4 regions of the Crossiella sp. NPDC003009 genome follow, and region 3 is predicted to be linked to each of the others. Evidence: riboswitches for the same ligand, from Rfam matches in the RefSeq annotation. Region 3 holds a riboswitch; each other region holds the start of a gene.
What was found. A riboswitch is a leader RNA that binds a small molecule or an ion and turns the genes downstream of it on or off. The one in region 3 is predicted to bind cobalamin.
Positions count from the first base shown of each region.

Region 1 (4,781 bases), on a different contig from region 3:
GGCGAAGAAGCCCAGGTTGCGCTTGATCGCCCGGCGCTCGTCCTCGGTCAGCCCGTTCGGGGACTTCCACAGCGCGATGTCGGCCTGCATGGACACCTCGGTGGGCATCCAGTGGTTGTTGCAGCCGGCCAGGTACTTGTCCCAGGCCCAGTGGTACTTCAGCGGCAGCAGCTGGTTGACGTCGGCCCGGCAGTTGATCATCGCCTTGTCGTCCACGCTGACCCGGCCGCCGGAGCGGTCGATCTCGCCGAGACCGGTGGCGTCGACGTTGGGCTCAAGGGCGGTCACTGGCAGGCCTCGCAGTCGGGGTCGGTGATGGAGCAGGCCAGCGCCTCGGCGGCCTGGGCGGCGGCCGGGGAGGGCGCGGGCGCGGGGGTGGTGAGCACGGGGGAGACCGCGTTGAGCTTGCCGTCGGTGCCGCGCAGCGTGGACTTCTCCACGTGCGTGGCGCTCTGGGCGCGCAGGTAGTACGTGGTCTTCAGGCCGCGCAGCCAGGCCAGCTGGTACAGCGAGTCCAGCTTCTTGCCGCTGGGCTTGGCCATGTACAGGTTGAGCGACTGGGCCTGGTCGATCCACTTCTGCCGCCGGGCCGCCGCCTCGATCAGCCACTCGCTGTCCAGCTCGAAGGCGGTGGCGTACAGGGACTTCAGCTCAGCCGGGATGCGCTCGATGGCGCCAAGGCTGCCGTCGAAGTACTTCAGGTCGCCGATCATCACCTCGTCCCACAGCCCGCGCTCCTTCAGCTCGCGCACCAGCTGCGGGTTGACCACGGTGAAGTCGCCGGACATGTTCGACTTCACGTACAGGTTGCGGTACAGCGGCTCGATCGACTGGTTGACCCCGGTGATGTTGGCGATCGTCGCGGTCGGCGCGATGGCCATCACGTTGGAGTTGCGCATGCCGACCTCGACCACGCGCGCCCGCAGCGTGTCCCAGTCCAAAGTGGACGAACGGTCCACCGCGAGGTCGCCCTCGCGGTTGTCGGCCAGGATCTGCACCGAGTCGATCGGCAGGATCCCCTTGCTCCACAACGAACCCGGGAAGGACTCGTAGGCGCCGCGCTCGGCGGCCAGCTCAGCGGAGGCGGAGATGGCGTAGTAGGAGATCTCCTCCATGCTGCGGTCGGCGAACTCCACCGCGCCGGGGGAGGCCATCGGCAGCCGCAGCGCGTACAGCGCGTCCTGGTAGCCCATCAGGCCAAGGCCCACCGGACGGTGCCGCAGGTTCGACCGGCGCGCTTCCGGGATGGTGTAGAAGTTCACGTCGATCACGTTGTCCAGCATGCGGACCGCGGTGCGCACGGTCTTCTCCAGCCGGGCGTGGTCGATGCCCTCGGCGGTCACGTGCTGGGCCAGGTTGACCGAACCGAGGTTGCACACCGCGACCTCGTCGATCGTGGTGTTCAGGGTGATCTCGGTGCACAGGTTCGAGGAGTGCACCACGCCGGAGTGCTGCTGCGGGGAGCGCAGGTTGCACGGGTCCTTGAAGGTGATCCACGGGTGCCCGGTCTCGAACAGCATGGTCAGCATGCGCCGCCACAGGTCCTTGGCCTGCACCCGGCGGAACACCCTGATCTCGCCGCGGTCGGCGGCCGCCTCGTACTCGGCGTACTTGCGGGAGAACTCCAGGCCGTAGGAGTCGTGCAGGTCCGGCACCTCGTCCGGGGAGAACAGCGTCCACTGCCCGTCCGCGCGGACCCGGCGCAGGAACTCATCCGGCACCCAGTTCGCGGTGTTCATGTCGTGCGTGCGCCGCCGGTCGTCGCCGGTGTTCTTGCGCAGGTCGAGGAACTCCTCGACGTCGATGTGCCAGGTTTCCAGGTACGCGCAGACCGCGCCCTTGCGCTTGCCGCCCTGGTTCACCGCGACCGCGGTGTCGTTGGCGATCTTCAGGAACGGCACCACGCCCTGGGACTTGCCGTTGGTGCCCTTGATGTGCGCGCCGATGCCGCGCACCGGCGTCCAGTCGTTGCCCAGCCCACCGGCGTACTTCGACAGCAGCGCGTTGTTGCTGATGCCGTGGAAGATGCCCTCCAGGTCATCGCCCACCGTGGTGAGGAAGCAGGAGGACAGCTGCGAGCGGGTGGTGCCCGCGTTGAACAGCGTGGGCGTGGAGCACATGAAGTCGAAGCTGGAGATCAGGTCGTAGAACTCGATCGCCCGCGCCTCGCGGTCGTCCTCGCGCAGCGCCAGGCCCATCGCGACCCGCATGAAGAAGGCCTGCGGCAGCTCGTAGCGGTGCTCGTCGCTGTGCAGCAGGTAGCGGTCGTAGAGGGTCTGCATGCCCAGGAACTGGAACTTCAGGTCCCGGTCGGCCACCAGGGCGGCGCCGAGGCGCTCCAGGTCGAACTTGGCCAGCTCGGTGTCCAGCTGGTCCAGCTCCACCCCGCGCCGGATGAACTCGGCGAAGTAGGTGGGGTACTCCCCGGCCATCTGCGCGTGGCTGGCCACCCGCTGCTCGCCGGCCAGAAAGGTCAGCGCCTCGCCGCGCAGCTTGTCCAGCAGCAGCCGGGCGCTGACGTAGGAGTAGTTCGGGTCGGTCTCGACCATGGTGCGCGCGGCCATCACCGGCGCGATGCTCAGCTCGGCCGGGCTGATGCCGTGGTAGAGGTTGCGCAGCGTCTCGGCCAGCACCGCCTCGCTGTCCACCGCCGCCAGGTCCGCGCAGGACTCGGAGATGACCAGCGCCAGCCGGTCGGTGTCCAGCGGGACCAGCGTGCCGTCGGCCTGGCGCACGGAGAACCGCGGCGCGGGCTTGGGCGCGGCCTGCGCGCGGGCCTTGTTGTGCTCCTCGCGGTAGAGCACGTAGGCGCGGGCGACCTTCTGGTGCCCGGCCCGCATCAGGGTCAGCTCGACCTGGTCCTGGATCTGCTCGATGTGCAGCGGCCGGTCCGGGCCGGCGTGCCGCAGCAGGCCCTGCGTCACCGAGGCGGTCAGCTCGGTGATCTGTTCGCGCACGCGGGGCGAGGAACCCGCGTCGGTGCCTTCCACGGCGAGGAAGGCCTTGGTCATCGCGGCTGTGATCTTGGCCGCCTCGAACGGGGACACCGCGCCGTTGCGGCGGATCACCGTGACCGCGCCGGCTGCGATCTCTGGCGAATGCACTGACACGAAAGCTGCTCCAAAAGGTGTGCTGGACGGATGAGGGCAGCGCCGGGCGGCCGAGGACCCGGGGCCGGGTTCGGTTGCCGTCGCTGGGGAAGAGCGGGGTGAAGCTGGCTTAGCTCTGAGGCTCGCTACAGCTCGCAGGCGATGCGGTCATACAGGTCGTCTCTCCTCGCGAGCGTCGGCGTCAGTGGGCCGCGGAGTCAGAGGCAGGCGAGGGCCGACCGGGGCGCGCGCGTGCGTCGCCCAGTCGTCCGCTCGGCCTTCCCACGAGACCGCGAACCAGGCGCACCGGCGGTGCGCCCGCTGACGGCAGGTCTTCGGACTCGCGGGCACGCGCCAAGCGCTGGCGCACCTACTGGCCGTCGCTTCCCGGACCGTGGCGTCCAGTGCTGTACCGGCCCTGGTGCTCGGCCGGTGACGGCGGTCGTTCCCACTCACCGCTGCGGGGCAGTCCCGGAGTCGCACCGGGTTCCCTGTTGCCTCGCCTGGCGTTTGCGTGCCCGGCGAACCATCAGCGCAACGGATACTACATGTAGGGGTAGCCCGCGCAAGCGCACCCAATATGGCCGTGTGTCGCGTGTCGGCGGGACATGACACGATGGGGGTGTACTGATCACGGTGCGTGGAGGTGCAGGGTGCGGGCATGGCGTGTGCACGAGCTGGGCGAGCCGCGGGACGTGCTCCGGCTGGACGAGGTCCCGGAGCCGGTCGCCGGGCCGGGACAGGTGCTGGTGAAGGTCCGCGCGACCGCGTTGAACTTCCCGGACGCGCTGCTGTGCCGGGGTCAGTACCAGGTCCGCCCGCCGCTGCCGTTCACTCCGGGGGTCGAGCTTTGCGGTGAGGTGGTCGCGCTCGGTGAGGGCGCCAGTGGGTTCGCGGTCGGCGACCGGGTCATCGCCACGCCCGCGCCGCCGCACGGCGGGCTGGCCGAGTACGTGGCGGTCGGCGCCACCGAGCTGCTGCCCGCACCCGAGGCGCTGGACGACGCGCAGGCCGCCGGGTTCCACATCGCCTACCAGACCGGCTGGTTCGGCCTGCACCGCAGGGCCGGGCTGGCCGAGGGCGAGACCCTGCTGGTGCACGCCGCGGCCGGCGGCGTTGGCAGTGCGGCCATCCAGCTCGGCAAGGCCGCCGGCGCCACCGTGATCGGCGTGGTCGGCGGGGCGCGCAAGGCCGAGGTGGCCAAGGAGCTGGGCGCGGACCTGGTGATCGACCGCAAGCAGGAGGACGTGATCGCCACGGTGAAGGAGTTCACCGGCGGCCGCGGCGTGGACGTGGTCTACGACCCGGTCGGCGGCGACTCCTTCCGCGCCTCCACCAAGGTGATCGCCTTCGAGGGCCGGATCGTCATCGTCGGCTTCGCCAGCGGTGAGATCCCCAGCGCCGCGATGAACCATGCCCTGGTCAAGAACTACTCGCTGCTGGGCCTGCACTGGGGCCTGTACACGCACAAGGACCCGGCCCTGGTCCGGCAGGCGCACCTGGAGCTGTCCACGCTGGCCGGGGAGGGCCTGGTCGACCCGCTGGTCAGCGAGCGGCTGCCGCTGGCCGAGGCGGCGGCAGGCGTGCAGAAGCTGGCCGAGGGCGACACCGTCGGCCGGGTCGTGGTGACCATGGACTGACGCCCGGCGTCAGCAAATCATCGGACGATTGGCGTTGATGAGCTCGAAGCGC
Region 1 is NZ_JBSFUA010000033.1:24,493-29,273, forward strand. It holds gene ACWDY5_RS28345 (ribonucleotide-diphosphate reductase subunit beta) at 1-288, opposite strand, end outside; gene ACWDY5_RS28350 (ribonucleoside-diphosphate reductase subunit alpha) at 285-3,104, opposite strand; cobalamin riboswitch at 3,399-3,635, opposite strand; gene ACWDY5_RS28355 (NADPH:quinone oxidoreductase family protein) at 3,743-4,729, shown strand; gene ACWDY5_RS28360 (hypothetical protein) at 4,739-4,781, opposite strand, start outside.
Region 1: linked by a shared signal. The riboswitch ahead of ACWDY5_RS28350 (ribonucleoside-diphosphate reductase subunit alpha) and the one ahead of ACWDY5_RS24450 (putative cobaltochelatase) in region 3 are both predicted to bind cobalamin.

Region 2 (4,781 bases), on a different contig from region 3:
ATCGGGTTCTCCCCGAAGCCGCGCGGCGGCTGCACCATCACCACCACGTTGCCCGCGGTCAGCGCGGCCAGCACGATCTCGCCGTCGGGGTCCTGGGAGCGGTCCACGAACAGCTCACCGGGCGCGGGACCCCAGTGGTTCTCCAGCTCCGCGCGGAAGTCCGCGGGCAGGGTGTCGTAGAACTCGCGGTACTTGGCCGCGCTGATCCGCACCGGGTTGCCGGTGAGCTGGGCTTCGGTGAGCCAGTTCTCGTCCTGGCCACCGGCGGCGATCAGCGCGTGGATCAGCTTGTCGCCGTCCTGGCCGGCCACACCGGGCAGCGCGCCCGCACCGTCGGCGGGTCCGATGTCGTACCCGTTGTCCCGCAAGGCCGCGAGCAGCTTGACCACGCTGGCCGGGGTGTCCAGGCCGACCGCGTTGCCGATCCGGGAGTGCTTGGTCGGGTAGGCCGAGAGCATCAGCGCGATCCGCCGTTCGGCGGCAGGGATGTGCCGCAGCTGGGCGTGTTTCACCGCGATCCCGGCCACCCGCGCGGCCCGTTCGGCGTCGGCCACGTACACGGTGAGGCCGTCCGGGTCGATCTCCTTGAAGGAGAACGGCACCGTGATGATCCGGCCGTCGAACTCCGGGATGGCCACCTGGGTCGCGGTGTCCAAAGGGGACAGTCCGTCGTCGTTGGACGCCCAGCTCTCCCGGCTGGAGGTGAGGCAGAGCCCTTGCAGGATGGGCACATCGAGCGCGGCCAGCGCGCCCACGTCCCAGGCGTCCTCCTCGCCACCGGCGGAGGCCGCGGCGGGTTTGGTGCCACCGGCGGCGAGCACGGTGACCACCAGCGCGTCGGCCTTGCCCAGCTCGGCCAGCAGCTCGGGTTCGGCGGTGCGCAGCGAGGAGCAGAACACCGGCAGCGCCTGCCCGCCCGCGTCCTCGATGGCGCCGGCCAGCGCCTCGACGAAGGCGGTGTTCCCGGCCACGTGGTGCGCCCGGTAGTACAGCACCGCGACCACCGGCCCGGTGCTGGTGCGCGCGGTGCGCTCCAGCACGCCCCAGGTCGGGGTGGGCTGCGGCGGGGCGAAGCCGAGGCCGGTGAGCAGCACGGTGTCGGAGAGGAAGTTGTGCAGCTCCGCCAGGTTGCCGGCGCCGCCGTGCGCCAGGTAGGCGTGCGCCTCGGCGCAGACCCCGCCGGGCACCGTGGACAGCTCCATCAGCTGGGCGTCCGGGGCCTGTTCGCCACCGAGCACCACCACCGGGCGCGGCCCGGCGAGCAACCAGTCCAGGCCTTCTTCCCACATCCGGCGGCCGCCGAGGATGCGCACCACGACCAGGTCCACGCCCTCGACCAGGGCGGGCAGGTCGTCCACGAGCAGCCGCGCCGGGTTGGCCAGCCGGTAGTCGGCGTCGCTCGCGCGCGCCGAGAGCAGGTCGGTGTCAGAGGTCGACAGCAGCAGGATCACGCCGGTCTCCACATCCCTCGGGGTCCGCGCCCCACATCGGTCGGGACGGTGAGCGGAGTGTCTGGCTCCCAGGCGGGCCTGGTGACAGTGGCGGGACCGCGCCGGACTCGCACCGGCTTCCTCCGTGGTTCACCGTTCGGAGAGGACCCTACCCGCCGCGTAGCATCCGGCGCGTGCCCTCTTCGCCACATCGCTCGCGCCCGGACGCCTGTCCCGGCGCCATCGAGGTGCACCCCGCCGCGGACGGCGGGCTGGCCAGGGTGCGGATCCCCGGCGGCACGCTGACCACCGACCGGCTGGCCGTGCTGCGCAAGGCCGCGATCGAGCTGGGCGACGGCTCCCTTGAGCTGACCTCACGGGCGAACGTGCAGATCAGAGGCTTGACCCCCGGTTCGGAGCCGGAGCTGGGCGAGCGGCTGGCCGAGGCCGGTCTGCTGCCCTCGCTGACCCACGAGCGGATGCGCAACATCATCGCCTCGCCACTGGCCGACACCCAGGGCCTGGTCGACGCGATCGACGCGGCGCTGTGTGCGCGGCCGGAGCTGGCCGAGCTGCCGGGCCGGTTCCTGGTCACGGTGGACGAGGGTGGCGACGTGAGCGGGCTGGGCGCGGACGTCGGGCTGCACCGGGTGGGCGCGGAATGGGCGTTGTTGCTGGCCGGGGCCGATTCGGGGCTGCGGCCGGGCGATCCGGTGGCGGCGGTGACCAGGGCCGCGGCGGAGTTCCTGGCGCTGCGGGCCGAGCGGGGCGGGGCGGCCTGGCGGCTGGCGGAGATCGAGGACGGTGTCGCGGAGATCACGCGCCGATTGGCGACGGAAACCGCGAGCCACATCGCGCTCCCGGATCGCGGCGCGCCCCCAGACCACGGCACGCCCCCGGCTCACGGCGTGCCCCTGGGTCACCTCGCCCCCGCCGGTCGCGTCCAGCCCGCGCGCCCCCAGCCCCTCCCCCCTGGCCCGCTGCCCGACGGCCGCCTGGTGGTCGGCGTGCCCCTCGGCCGCCTGAACCCGGCCCAGTCCGAGGCCCTGCTCGCCGCCGAGCACCTCCGCCTCACCCCCTGGCGCAGCGTGCTGCTCCCCCGCCCGATCACCCTGGGGCACGGCCTGATCACCGACCCGCACTCGCCCTGGCACGCGGTCACCGCCTGCACCGGCCGCCCCGGCTGCGCCAAGGCCCTGGCCGACGTGCGCGCCGACGCCCCCCGGCTGCTCGGCGGCGCGGGCCGGTCGGTGCACTTCTCCGGCTGCGAGCGCCGGTGCGGCCGCCCGCGCGGCGCGATCGACGTGCTGGCCACGGCGGACGGCTACCTGGTCGACGGACAACGGCACGAGGACACGGCCGCGGCGATCGACGCGGCCCGGAGGAAGCAGTAGTGACCGACTACATCAAGGACGGCGCGGAGATCTACCGCCGGTCCTTCGCCACCATCCGCGCCGAGGCCGGCCTGACCGGTCTGCCCCCGGACGTGGCGCGGGTGGCGGTGCGGATGATCCACGCCTGCGGGATGGTCGACCTGGTCGAGGACCTCGGCTACTCCCCCGGCGTGGTCGCCTCGGCACGGGCCGCACTCGATGCCGGGGCGCCGATCCTGTGTGATGCCAACATGGTCGCGGCCGGGGTGACCCGGCGGCGGCTGCCCGCGGACAACGAGGTGGTGTGCCTGCTCGGCGATCCCCGGGTGCCCGCGCTGGCCGCGGAGCTGGGCAACACGCGCAGTGTGGCGGCGCTGGAGTTGTTGCGGGACAAGCTCGGCGGGGCGGTGGTGGCCATCGGCAACGCGCCGACCGCGCTGTTCCACCTGCTGGAGATGATCGCCGGTGGCGCGCCAAAACCCGCGGCGGTGCTGGGGATTCCGGTGGGGTTCATCGGCGCGGCCGAGTCGAAGGAGGCCCTGGCCGCCAACGAGCTGGGGCTGGAGTACCTGGTGGTGCGGGGCAGGCGGGGCGGCAGCGCGATGACCGCCGCCGCGATCAACGCGATTGCGAGTGACGAAGAGTGAGTGAGCTGGGACGGCTGTACGGCGTCGGGCTGGGCCCTGGCGACCCGGAGCTGGTGACGGTCAAGGCGGCGCGGCTGATCGGCGCGGCGGACGTGGTGGTGTTCCACAGCGCGCGGCACGGCCGCAGCATCGCCCGCTCGATCGCCGAGCCCTACCTGCGCCCTGGTCAGATCGAGGAGCAGCTGGTCTACCCGGTGACCACCGAGGACACCGAGGACTACCAGGGTGAGATCGACGCCTTCTACGAGCAGAGCGCGGAACGCCTTGCCGCGCACCTGTCCGAGGGCAGGGACGTGGTGGTGCTCGCGGCCGGGGACCCGTTCTTCTACGGCTCCTACATGCACATGCACAAGCGGCTGGCGCACCGGTTCCCGACCGAGGTGGTGCCGGGGGTGACCTCGGTGAGCGGGGCCGCCGCGGTGCTCGGGCGGCCGCTGGTGGAGCGGGACGAGGTGCTCACCGTGCTGCCCGGCACGCTGCCGCAGGAGGAGCTGGCCGAGTGGCTGGCCACCACCGACTCGGCCGCGATCATGAAGCTGGGCCGCACTTTCGGCGTGGTGCGCGAGGCGTTGCACGCGGCCGGACGACTGGAGGACGCCTGGTACGTGGAGCGGGCGACCACCGGCCGGCAGCGGGTGGCCCCACTGTCCGAAGTGGACCCCGAAGGCGTGCCGTACTTCTCGCTGGCGCTGCTGCCCAGCCAGGCGCACCAGACCATCGAGGCCGCCCCGGCCGCGGCGACCAGCGGCCCTGGCGAGGTGGTCGTGGTCGGCCTCGGCCCCGCCGGGCGCGAGTGGCTCACCCCGCAGGCGCAGGACGCGCTGGCCACCGCCGACGAGCTGATCGGCTACGGCCCCTACCTGGACCGAGTCCCGCCCAACCCGCGCCAGCAGCGGCACCCCTCGGACAACCGGGTGGAGGCCGAGCGGGCCGCGTTCGCGCTGGACCTGGCCAAGAACGGGTCTCGGGTCGCGGTGGTCTCCTCCGGCGATCCCGGCGTGTTCGCGATGGCCAGCGCGGTGCTGGAGGTGGCCGGCGAGGAGCAGTTCACCGGAGTGCCGGTGCGGGTGCTGCCGGGCCTGACCGCGGCGCACGCGGTGGCCAGCCGGGTGGGCGCGCCGCTGGGCCACGACTACTGCGTGCTGTCGCTGTCGGACCGGCTCAAGCCGTGGGAGGTCATCGAGCGGCGGCTGGCCGCGGCGGCGGCGGCCGACCTGGTGATCGCGATCTACAACCCGGCCTCGCGCAGCCGCACCTGGCAGGTCGAGTCGGCCCGGGAAACCCTGCTGGCGCACCGGTCCCCGGACACGCCGGTGGTGATCGGCCGGGAC
Region 2 is NZ_JBSFUA010000022.1:54,306-59,086, reverse strand. It holds gene cobN (cobaltochelatase subunit CobN) at 1-1,451, opposite strand, end outside; cobalamin riboswitch at 1,487-1,618, opposite strand; gene ACWDY5_RS22850 (hypothetical protein) at 1,625-2,824, shown strand; gene ACWDY5_RS22845 (precorrin-8X methylmutase) at 2,824-3,450, shown strand; gene ACWDY5_RS22840 (precorrin-2 C(20)-methyltransferase) at 3,447-4,781, shown strand, end outside.
Region 2: linked by a shared signal. The riboswitch ahead of cobN (cobaltochelatase subunit CobN) and the one ahead of ACWDY5_RS24450 (putative cobaltochelatase) in region 3 are both predicted to bind cobalamin.

Region 3 (4,781 bases):
TAGTCGTTGGAGGCCAGGTCCAGCAGGTCCGCGGACCCGGCGGCGCGCGGCCGCAGCGAGCGGGTCAGCCCGGCCTTGGCTCGGGCCCGCGAGCGGGTGTCCAGCCAGCCGAAGACGTCGTTGGTGGTCGAGGTCACGCCCGGAGTGTCGCATCAGCCGGGCTACCGTTCTGCCCGTGCGGGCAGCGCGGCGTTCCCTCGACGACCTGGACCTCTTCGGTCCGGGTTTTGTCAGCGACCCCTGGCCGCACCTGGCCGAGCTGCGTGAGCGCGCTCCCGTGCACCACGACCGGCACACCGGGCTGTGGTTGGTCAGCAGGCACGCCGACATCCGCGCCGTGCTGGCCGACCCCGCCGGGTTCGTGCCGGACAACGCGCTCACCGCGATCACCCCGGTCCCGCCGGCGCAGCTGCGCGTGCTGGCCAGGGCCCGGTTCTCGCTGCCGCCCACGCTGGCCAACAACGGCACCGACAGCCACACCGGCCTGCGCCGCCTGGTCGCCGGCTACTTCACCCCGGCCAAGGTGCGCGCCGCCGAACCCCGCATCCGCGCCCTCGCCACCGAGTACCTGGACCGCCTGCCGGCCAGCGGCGAGTTCGACCTGGTCGCCGGGCTGGCCGCGGAGCTGCCCTGCCGGGTGCTGCTGGAGCTGCTCGGCATCACCGGGGTCGACCTGCCGGTGCTCAAGGCGTGGAGCGCGGCCTCGCTGGAACTGTTCTGGGGCCGCCCCGGCCCCGGCCGCCACCAGGCCCTCGCGGAGGCGGCGGGGGAGTTCCACCAGTGGCTGGCCGCCCGCATCCGCGCCGCCACCCCCGGCAGCCCCGACCTGTTCGGCCAGCTCGCCGCGCACCGCGCGCCCGGCGACCGGCCGCTGCGCGTGGCCGAGGCGGTCGGCGTCTGCTACTTCCTGCTCATCGCCGGTCAGGAGACCACCAGCCAGCTGCTCAGCACCCTGCTGCACCGGCTCATCCCGCGCACCGACCTCTGGCCGCGCCTGGCCGCCGGTGACCAGGAGCTGGCCGCGGCCTGCGTGGAGGAGGTGCTGCGCCGCGAACCGCCGGTGAACACCTGGCGCCGCGTCGCCGCCCGCCCGGCCACCCTGTCCGGGGTGCGGGTGCCGCAGGGCGCGCACCTGCTGCTCCTGCTCGCCGGCGCGGGCTCGGACCCGGAGGTCTTCGCCGACCCCGAGTCCTTCTGCCCGGCCCGCCCCGACCCGCGCCGCCACCTGGCCTTCGGCCACGGCCGCCACTTCTGCCTCGGCGCCGGACTGGCCAGGACGGAGGCCGCCGTGGTGCTCACCGAGGTGGCCAGCCGCCTGCCACACCTGCGCCTGCTGGAGCCGGAACCGCCGATGCTGGGCCTGCTCTCCTTCCGCGCCCCGCTGCGCGTGCTCGCCACCCGATGACAAGCGTGATCAGCGAGACGGCCTGAGTCGCCTGATCGTGTGCGACGATGCGAACTGCTTTGTCAGCGAGGGGTGAGCGAGGAACCCGGTGCGAGTCCGGGACGGTCCCGCCACTGTGACCGGAACGGTTTCGTCAGGAACGGTTCCGGGAGTCAGGAGACTCGTCCCCCTCGGCCTCCCGACCCGGGCGTGGACACCCGAGGAAGGACCTCGCGCATGACCGTCGGCTACCCGTTCTCCGCTGTGGTCGGACATCCCGACCTCCGGCTCGCCCTGCTGCTCAACGCCGTCCACCCTGGCATCGGCGGGGTGCTGGTGCGCGGGGAGAAGGGCACCGCGAAGTCGACCATCGTGCGTGGCCTGGCCGCCTTGCTGCCACCGGCCGACGTGGTCGAGCACTGCCGCTTCGCCTGCGACCCGGCCCGCCCCGACCCGAACTGTCCGGACGCCCCGCACGACGGCGCGGCCACCACCCGCCCGGCCCGGCTGGTCGAGCTGCCGGTCGGCGCCACCGAGGACCGCCTGGTCGGCTCGCTGGACCTGGAACGCGCGCTCACCGAGGGTGTCCGCGCCTACCAGCCGGGCCTGCTCGCGGCCGCGCACCGCGGCGTGCTCTACGTGGACGAGGTCAACCTGCTGCACGACCACCTGGTCGACCTGCTGCTGGACGCCGCCGCCATGGGCCGCGCGCACGTCGAGCGCGAAGGTGTGTCCATCTCGCACGCGGCCAGCTTCCTGCTGGTCGGCACGATGAACCCGGAGGAGGGCGAGCTGCGGCCGCAGCTGCTGGACCGCTTCGGCCTCACCGTCACCGTGCTCGCCGCCCGCGACACCGACACCCGCACCGAGGTGGTCCGCCGCCGCTTGGCCTACGAGGCCGACCCGGCCGCCTTCGCCGCCCGCTTCGCCCCCGACGACCGCGACCTGGCCGCCCGCATCGCCACCGCCCGCGCTGCTTTGTCAGCGGTCGTGCTGCCCGATGTGGAGCTGCGCCGGATCGCCGCGCTGTGCGCCGCGTTCGAGGTCGACGGCATGCGCGCGGACCTGGTGGTGGCGCGCACCGCGCTCGCGCACGCCGCCTGGCGCGGCGCGGCCGAGGTCGACGCGAGCGACATCGAGGTCGCCGCCCGCCTCGCCCTGCCGCACCGCAAGCGCCGTGACCCCTTCGACGAGCCCGGCCTGGAGGAGGAGCAGCTCCAGCAGGCCCTCGCCGCCGCGGCCGAGGAAGCCGAACCGCCGCGGCCGGACCCCGATGACGACCCCAACGGCCCCGGCTGCGGCCAGGACCACGGCGACAACGCCACCCCGCCCGCCGACGGCCAGCAGCCCGCTCCTGACAACCAGTCCAGCCCTTCCGGCGACCAGCCCTCGGGCGGCGGCGAACAGGCCCCGGCCGCCCCGGCCCCCGCCTTCCGCGCCCGCCTGCTCCAGGTCCCCGGCCTCGGCGAGGGCGCGCCCGGCCGCCGGTCCCGGTCCCGTTCGGAGTTCGGCCGGGTGGTCCGTCCGTCCACAGTGGACGGCCACGGCCTGCACCTGTCCGCCACCGTCGCCGCGGCCGCCCCGCACCAGGCCGGCCGCGGCCGCACCGGACCCGGCCTGCTGCTGCGCGGTGAGGACGTGCGCCGCGCGGTCCGCGAGGGCAAGGAGGGCAACTTGGTGCTCTTCGCGGTGGACGCCTCCGGCTCGATGGCCGCCCGCAAGCGGATGTCCGCGGTCAGCGGCGCGGTGCTGTCCCTGCTCCGCGACGCCTACCAGCGCAGGGACAAGGTCGGCCTGGTCACCTTCCGCGGCGGTGGCGCCGAGCTGACCCTGCCGCCGACCTCCTCGGTGGACGCGGCCGCCGCCCGGCTCAAGCGGCTGCGCACCGGCGGCCGCACCCCGCTGGCCGATGGCCTGCTGCGCGCCCGCAAGACCCTGGCCGCCGAACGCCTGCGCGACCCGCGCCGCCGCCCGCTGCTGGTCGTGGTCACCGACGGCCGCGCCACCGTCGGCGTGCACGGTGACCCGGTCCGCGACGCCCTGCGCGCCGCCGCCCTGCTGGCCGCCGACGGCGTGGCCGCGATCGTGGTGGACTGCGAGCACGGCATGGTCCGCCTCGACCTGGCCGCCCGGCTCGCGCTCGCCCTGGGCGCGACCTGCCTGAGCCTCGACGAGTTGTCCGCCGACCGCATGGCAGGCGTCGTGCGCGCCGCCCGCGCGGCCTGAGCCGGGAGGAAACCCGATGCCCCAAGGACAGCCGACCAGTGTGCCCGCCGACGGCCTGACCACCCGGCAACGCCGCAACCGGCCGCTGCTGGTGGTGCACACCGGCGAGATGAAGGGCAAGTCCACCGCCGCGTTCGGCATGGCGCTGCGCGGCTGGAACCAGGGCTGGTCCATCGGCGTGTTCCAGTTCGTCAAGTCCGCCAAGTGGAAGGTCGGCGAGGAAGAGGCCTTCCGCGCGCTCGGCCGCCTGCACGAGCAGACCGGCGAGGGCGGCGCGGTCGAGTGGCACAAGATGGGCGAGGGCTGGTCCTGGACCCGCAAGAAGGGCACCGAGACCGACCACGCCGAGGCCGCCCGCGAAGGCTGGCAGGAGATCGCCCGCCGCCTCGCCGAGGCCCGGCACGGCATGTACGTGCTGGATGAGTTCACCTATCCGATGCACTGGGGCTGGGTCGACGTCGAGGAGGTCGTGGCCGCCCTGGGCGATCGCCCTGGACACCAGCACGTGATCATCACCGGCCGGTACGCGCCGCCCGCGCTGCTGGAGGCCGCCGACCTGGTGGTGGAGATGACCAAGGTCAAGCACCCGATGGACGCCGGGCAGAAGGGGCAGCGGGGGATCGAGTGGTAGCCCGGCTGGTCATCGCCGCCCCCGGCTCCGGCGCCGGCAAGACCACGGTGGCCACCGGCCTGATGGCCGCGCTGCGCAGGCGCGGACTGCGGGTCGCGCCGGGCAAGGTCGGCCCCGACTACATCGACCCCGGCTACCACGCGCTGGCCACCGGCCGCCCCGGCCGCAACCTGGACCCGGTGCTCTGCGGCGAGGATCGCGTCCGCCCGCTGTTCGCGCACGGCGCGCGGGATGCCGACCTGGCCGTCATCGAGGGCGTGATGGGCCTGTTCGACGGCCGCCTGGGCACCCCGGGCCACGGTTCCACCGCGCACGTGGCCACCCTGCTGGACGCGCCGGTCGTGCTCGTGGTCGACGCGCGCGGGCAGAGCCGCAGCCTGGCCGCGCTGCTGCACGGGTTCCGCAGCTACGACCCGGCCGTGCGGATCGCCGGGGTGCTGCTCAACAAGGTCGGCTCCGAACGGCACACCCAGGTGCTCAGCGAGGCCTGCGCCGAGGTCGGCCTGGACGTGCTCGGCAGCCTGCCCCGCGACCCGGCCT
Region 3 is NZ_JBSFUA010000025.1:39,007-43,787, reverse strand. It holds gene ACWDY5_RS24460 (8-amino-7-oxononanoate synthase) at 1-137, opposite strand, end outside; gene ACWDY5_RS24455 (cytochrome P450) at 176-1,405, shown strand; cobalamin riboswitch at 1,440-1,588, shown strand; gene ACWDY5_RS24450 (putative cobaltochelatase) at 1,622-3,610, shown strand; gene cobO (cob(I)yrinic acid a,c-diamide adenosyltransferase) at 3,627-4,241, shown strand; gene ACWDY5_RS24440 (cobyrinate a,c-diamide synthase) at 4,235-4,781, shown strand, end outside.

Region 4 (4,781 bases), on a different contig from region 3:
CCTGGTCGGCGGTGTGTGCCAGTGGCTGGTCGTCGCGGACGAAGGACCAGGCCAGGATGGTGACCGGGCCGGTGAGCATGCCCTTGACCGGCTTGTCGGTCAGCGACTGGGCGTAGGCGGCCCACTCGACCGTGATCGGCGCGGGGCGGGTGACGTCGCCGTGGATGATCGGCGGGCGCACGCACCGGGAACCGTAGGACTGCACCCAGCCCAGGTCGGTGACCGCGCAGCCGTCCAGGTGTTCGGCGAAGTACTGCACCATGTCGTTGCGCTCCGGCTCGCCGTGCACCAGCACGTCCAGGCCGATCTCCTCCTGGAGCTTGATCACCCTGGCGATCTCGGCGCGCATCCGCTCGGTGTACTGCGCCTCGGTCAGCTCACCGGAGCGCAGTCCGGCCCGCGCGGCGCGGATCTCACCGGTCTGCGGGAACGAGCCGATCGTGGTGGTGGCCAGCGGCGGCAGGCCCAGCAGCGCGTCCTGGGCGGCGGCGCGTTCGGCGTAGGGCGCGCGGGTGCGGTCGGCCGGGGTCAGCGCGGCGATCTTGGCGCGGACCGCCTCGTCGTGACGGGGTTCGGCGGCGGGCTGGCCGGCCTGGTCGGCCCAGTCGCCGTCCACGCCCTCGCGCAGCGCCTTGCCGACCAGGACGACCTCGCGCAGCTTCTGCCGGGCGAAGGCCAGCCGGGAGCGGACCTCCGGTGCCAGCGCGGTTTCGGCGTCCAGGTCGTAGGGCACGTGCAGCAGCGTGCAAGAGGTGGAGACCGCGACCTCGCGGGCGGCGCCCAGCAGCGAGGCCGAGGTGGCCACCGCCTGCCGCAGGTCGGCCCGCCACACGTTGCGGCCGTCGATCACCCCGGCGACCAGGGTCTTCTCCCGCAGTGCCGGGATGCCGGCGATGCCCTCGGCGCCACCGGCGACCAGGTCCACCGCGATGGCCTCTACCGCGGTGCCTGCCAGCACCGGCAGGGCTGGGCCGAGTGCGCCGTAGTAGCCGGTGACCAGCAGCTTCGGCCGGTTGGGCACCGCGGTGAGCCGATCGTAGGCGCGGGCCAGCGCGGCGAGCTCGGCCTCGGTGCGGTCGGCGGCGAAGGCGGGCTCATCGAACTGGACCCAGGTGACGCCCTCGGCGGCGAGCAGGCCGAGTAGTTCGGTGTAGACCGCCAGCAGGTCGTCCAGCCGGGCCAGTGGGTCCGCGCCCTTGGCCAGCAGGAGGAAGGTCACCGGGCCGAGCAGCACCGGGCGGGTCTCCACTTCCAGGGCCTTGGCCTCGCGGTACTCCGCGATCGGTTTGCCGCCCGCCAGCCAGAACTGGGTGTCCTGGTCGATCTCCGGGACCAGGTAGTGGTAGTTGGTGTCGAACCACTTGGTCATCTCCAGCGGCGGCACCTCGTCGGTGCCCCGCGCGGCGGCGAAGTAGGTGTCCAGGTCGTGGTCCTGCTGGTACCGGGCCGGGACCGCGCCGACCAGGACGGCGGTGTCGAGCACCTGGTCGTAGAAGGAAAACGTGTTGGAGGGGACCGAGTCCAGGCCCGCCTCGCGCAGCTCCAGCCAGGTGGCCGCGCGCAGCCGCGCGGCGGTGCCGAGCAGGGTGTCGCGGTCGATGCGGCCCGCCCAGTACTGCTCCACCGCGCGTTTGAGCTCCCGGCGTGGACCGATCCGCGGATAACCCAGGACGGTGGCGCCGATACCGCTGGTCACAAGCTCTCTCCTCGCGAGCGTGCTGAGGTCCGGACGACCTGCGGGCACACCGGCGGGAGACGGCACGAAGCCGCGTCCGCGCAAGCCCGCCCGAGAGGCTTCCGGACTCCGCGCACCCGGCGGGCGCGCGGGCCGGTGGCAGGTCTTCGGACTCACGGGCGCAGAGCTCGCTCCTACCGGCCGTCGCTTCCCACGCTCAGCGCGCAGTGCTTGATGACGGCTTTCGTTCCCGTTCACCGCTGCGGGGCAGTCCCGGATTCCCACCGGGTTCCCTCTTGCCTCGATCAGCCGTCACCGGCCGGGCGAACCACCAGCGAGGCGAGCGTATCGCAACGCGCGCAACTGTTTCATGATGCGGGAATCACACCGGATCCGAGGTTTTGCGGCGCAGCAGGTAGCTATCCATGATCCAGCCCTTGGCCGCGCGGGCTCGTTCCCTGGTGGCCACGATGTGCTCGGCGACCTCGGCCAGCGGCCCGGAGACCAGGATCTCGTCCGCGGTGCCCACGTAGGCGCCCCAGTGGATGGTCACCCCTGGCTCGTCCCGGTAGCGCAGGAAGGTGTTGCCGGAGTCCAGCATCACCAGCACGTCGTCGACCTGCTCCGGCCAGCCCGTGGCCAGCCTGCGGCCGGTGGTGATCTGCACCGAACCGGCGATCTGGTTGAAGGTGACCCGGTGCCGGGCGGCCAGCGCGGACAGGCTGCTGATGCCCGGCCGCACCCGCACCTCGAAGTCTGCCTCGCCGCGGGCCAGCACCTCCTCGACCACCGCGATGATGCTGTCGTAGAGGGCGGGATCGCCCCACACCAGGAACGCGCCGGTCTCGTCCTCGCCCAGGTGCTCGGTGATCAGCCGCTGGCACACCTCGGCCCGGCGGGAACGCCAGTCCGCCACGGCGCCGGTGTAGGCATCGGCCTCCCGGTGCCGTGGCGGGTCCTCGGCCCTGGCCACCCGGTACCCGCCCTCGGGCAGGTGGGTGTCCAGGATCAGCTGGCGCAGGTCGGACAGCTCGCGGGCCTGACCGGGCTTGTCCAGGAAGAACACCACGTCGGCCTGCCGCAGCGCGGCCACCGCCTCCACCGTGACCTGCCCGGGATCGCCCGCCCCGATGCCGACCACCTCGACCACCCGTGCCACCTGAACCCCGTTCCGTCGTCCGCTGCGGGGACGATTGTGCGGCATCGGGTGCGGCGGGCCTCAGCCCAGGCTGGCCCGGACGGTGTAGCCGTCGCCGGACTTGGCCACCACCTGGATGCGCACCCCGTTGGCGGAGTCGGTGAAGGTGGCCACCTCACCGGGTCCGAGGTCGTAGGGGGCGTTGTTCAGGCCGAGGCCGCCGCAGCTGGTGTTCGGCTGGGCATCCATCACCCGGACCGGGCCGCTGCCGCTGGCGGTGCGGGAGTCGATCCGGTAGATCAGCACGCCGGTGTCGCAGGCCCTGGTGTCCAGTCCGATCCGTTGCCGCACCTCGGCGATGTACGCGGTGCTCGCGCCGTGCCGCACCACCACCGCCTTGGTGCCGGGCTCGGTCTCCACCGGGGTGACCAACTGCTCGATGGTGCCGCCGCGGGTGGCCAGGCAGGCGATCTGGGTGTCGGCCAGCCAGCCCAGCTTCCACTTGTGCCAGGCGAAGTGGTCGGGGGCCGGGCCCCACATGTGCCCCATCACGTCCCAGCCGCCGGTCCAGCCGAACCCGCCGGGCCCGCCGTAGGTGTCGGGCAGGCTGAGCAGGTGCCCGCCCTCGTGGTTGAGCAGGATGTGCCCGTCCCGGTAGCGGGAGGTGGCCAGGTTGGTCTCGGCCAGGATGGTGTTGCCGTCGGCCTGGATGCGCTCGAAGGTGGCGTAGCCGCGGGTGTAGCCGGAGCGGCGGGAGGGCACCAGCAGCAGCGCGTCGGTCTCGGCGAAGTCGAAGTGCGGGTCGGCCAGCGCGACCGCGTTGCGGAAGATGCTGGCCAGCGCCGGATCGTCGGTGACCACGTCCGGCCGGTTGTCCTCGCCGCGCATCAGCGGGTGCTGGCGAGCCTGGTCGTTGAGCGTGGAGGGCAGTCGCAGCCAGCGCTTGTACGGCAGGATGTCCAGGTCGAACTTGCCGTAGGAGCTGGCCGCGTACCAGTTCTCGCTGACCGGGGAGAACAGGTTCAGCTCCGACTCCACCGAGGTGTCGGCGGGCGCGTTGGCGAAGTCGACGAACAGCATCGCCATCTTCACCTTGCCTGCCGGCCGCGGGAAGTTGCGCCAGTCGGTGGGGCCCTCGGAGAGGAAGCCGCCGGGGGAGACCTGGCAGGAGCGGGCCGGGTCGGGCGCGGCGGCCGCCGGGGTGCTGAAGGACAGGGGCAGGGCGAGCAGGGCCGCCAGCGCGAGTGGCAGGCGGCGGGGGTGGAACCGCATGGTGACCTCCGTCAGGGATGAAGGGCGTCTGCCAGCGTGTCGAGCGGGCCGCGCGGCGTCTTCGGTCAGCTGTCGCGGACCCTGGCCGCGGCTGCGACACCTGTCGCGGGATAGCGCCCGGCCAGCCGCCCGAGCTTGAGCGCGGTGTGCAGGCACAGCCGGTCGCCGCCGTCGCGCAGGTCGGCCCCGGTCAGCTCCTCGATCCGGCGCAGCCGGTAGTACAGCGTGGCCCGGTGCAGGTGCAGCCGGGCCGCCGCGACCGGCACGTTGCCGCCGAGGTCGAGGTAGGTCTCCAGGGTGTGCAGCAGGTGCGGGCCCGCCTCGTCGGTGAACAGCCGCTCCAGTCCCGGATGCACCGAGGCCCGGCTCAGCGCGGTCGCCGACAGCTGGCTCAGCAGCCGGTAGATGCCCAGCTCCGGCCAGCGCAGTACCCGGCCCAGCTCGGGCAGGCGGGCTGCGACCCCGGCCGCGTCCAGGGCCTCCCGGACGGTGTCCGCCGCCTCCGCCAGGCACGGGCGGGGCGCGCCGACGCCGACCGGTGCGCGGAGGCTGTCGGCGAACAGCTCGGCACAGCGGGCCGCGGATGCGGGCAGCAACAGCACCTCGTGGTCCTCGAGCCGCAGGCGCAGGCCCGGCCAGCTGCGGATCGGCCCCGAACGCCGCGGACCGGCCACGGCCAGCACGCCGGTGGCCGGG
Region 4 is NZ_JBSFUA010000001.1:335,395-340,175, forward strand. It holds gene metE (5-methyltetrahydropteroyltriglutamate--homocysteine S-methyltransferase) at 1-1,696, opposite strand, end outside; cobalamin riboswitch at 1,817-2,023, opposite strand; gene cobF (precorrin-6A synthase (deacetylating)) at 2,058-2,879, opposite strand; gene ACWDY5_RS01575 (hypothetical protein) at 2,895-4,085, opposite strand; gene ACWDY5_RS01580 (PucR family transcriptional regulator) at 4,151-4,781, opposite strand, start outside.
Region 4: linked by a shared signal. The riboswitch ahead of metE (5-methyltetrahydropteroyltriglutamate--homocysteine S-methyltransferase) and the one ahead of ACWDY5_RS24450 (putative cobaltochelatase) in region 3 are both predicted to bind cobalamin.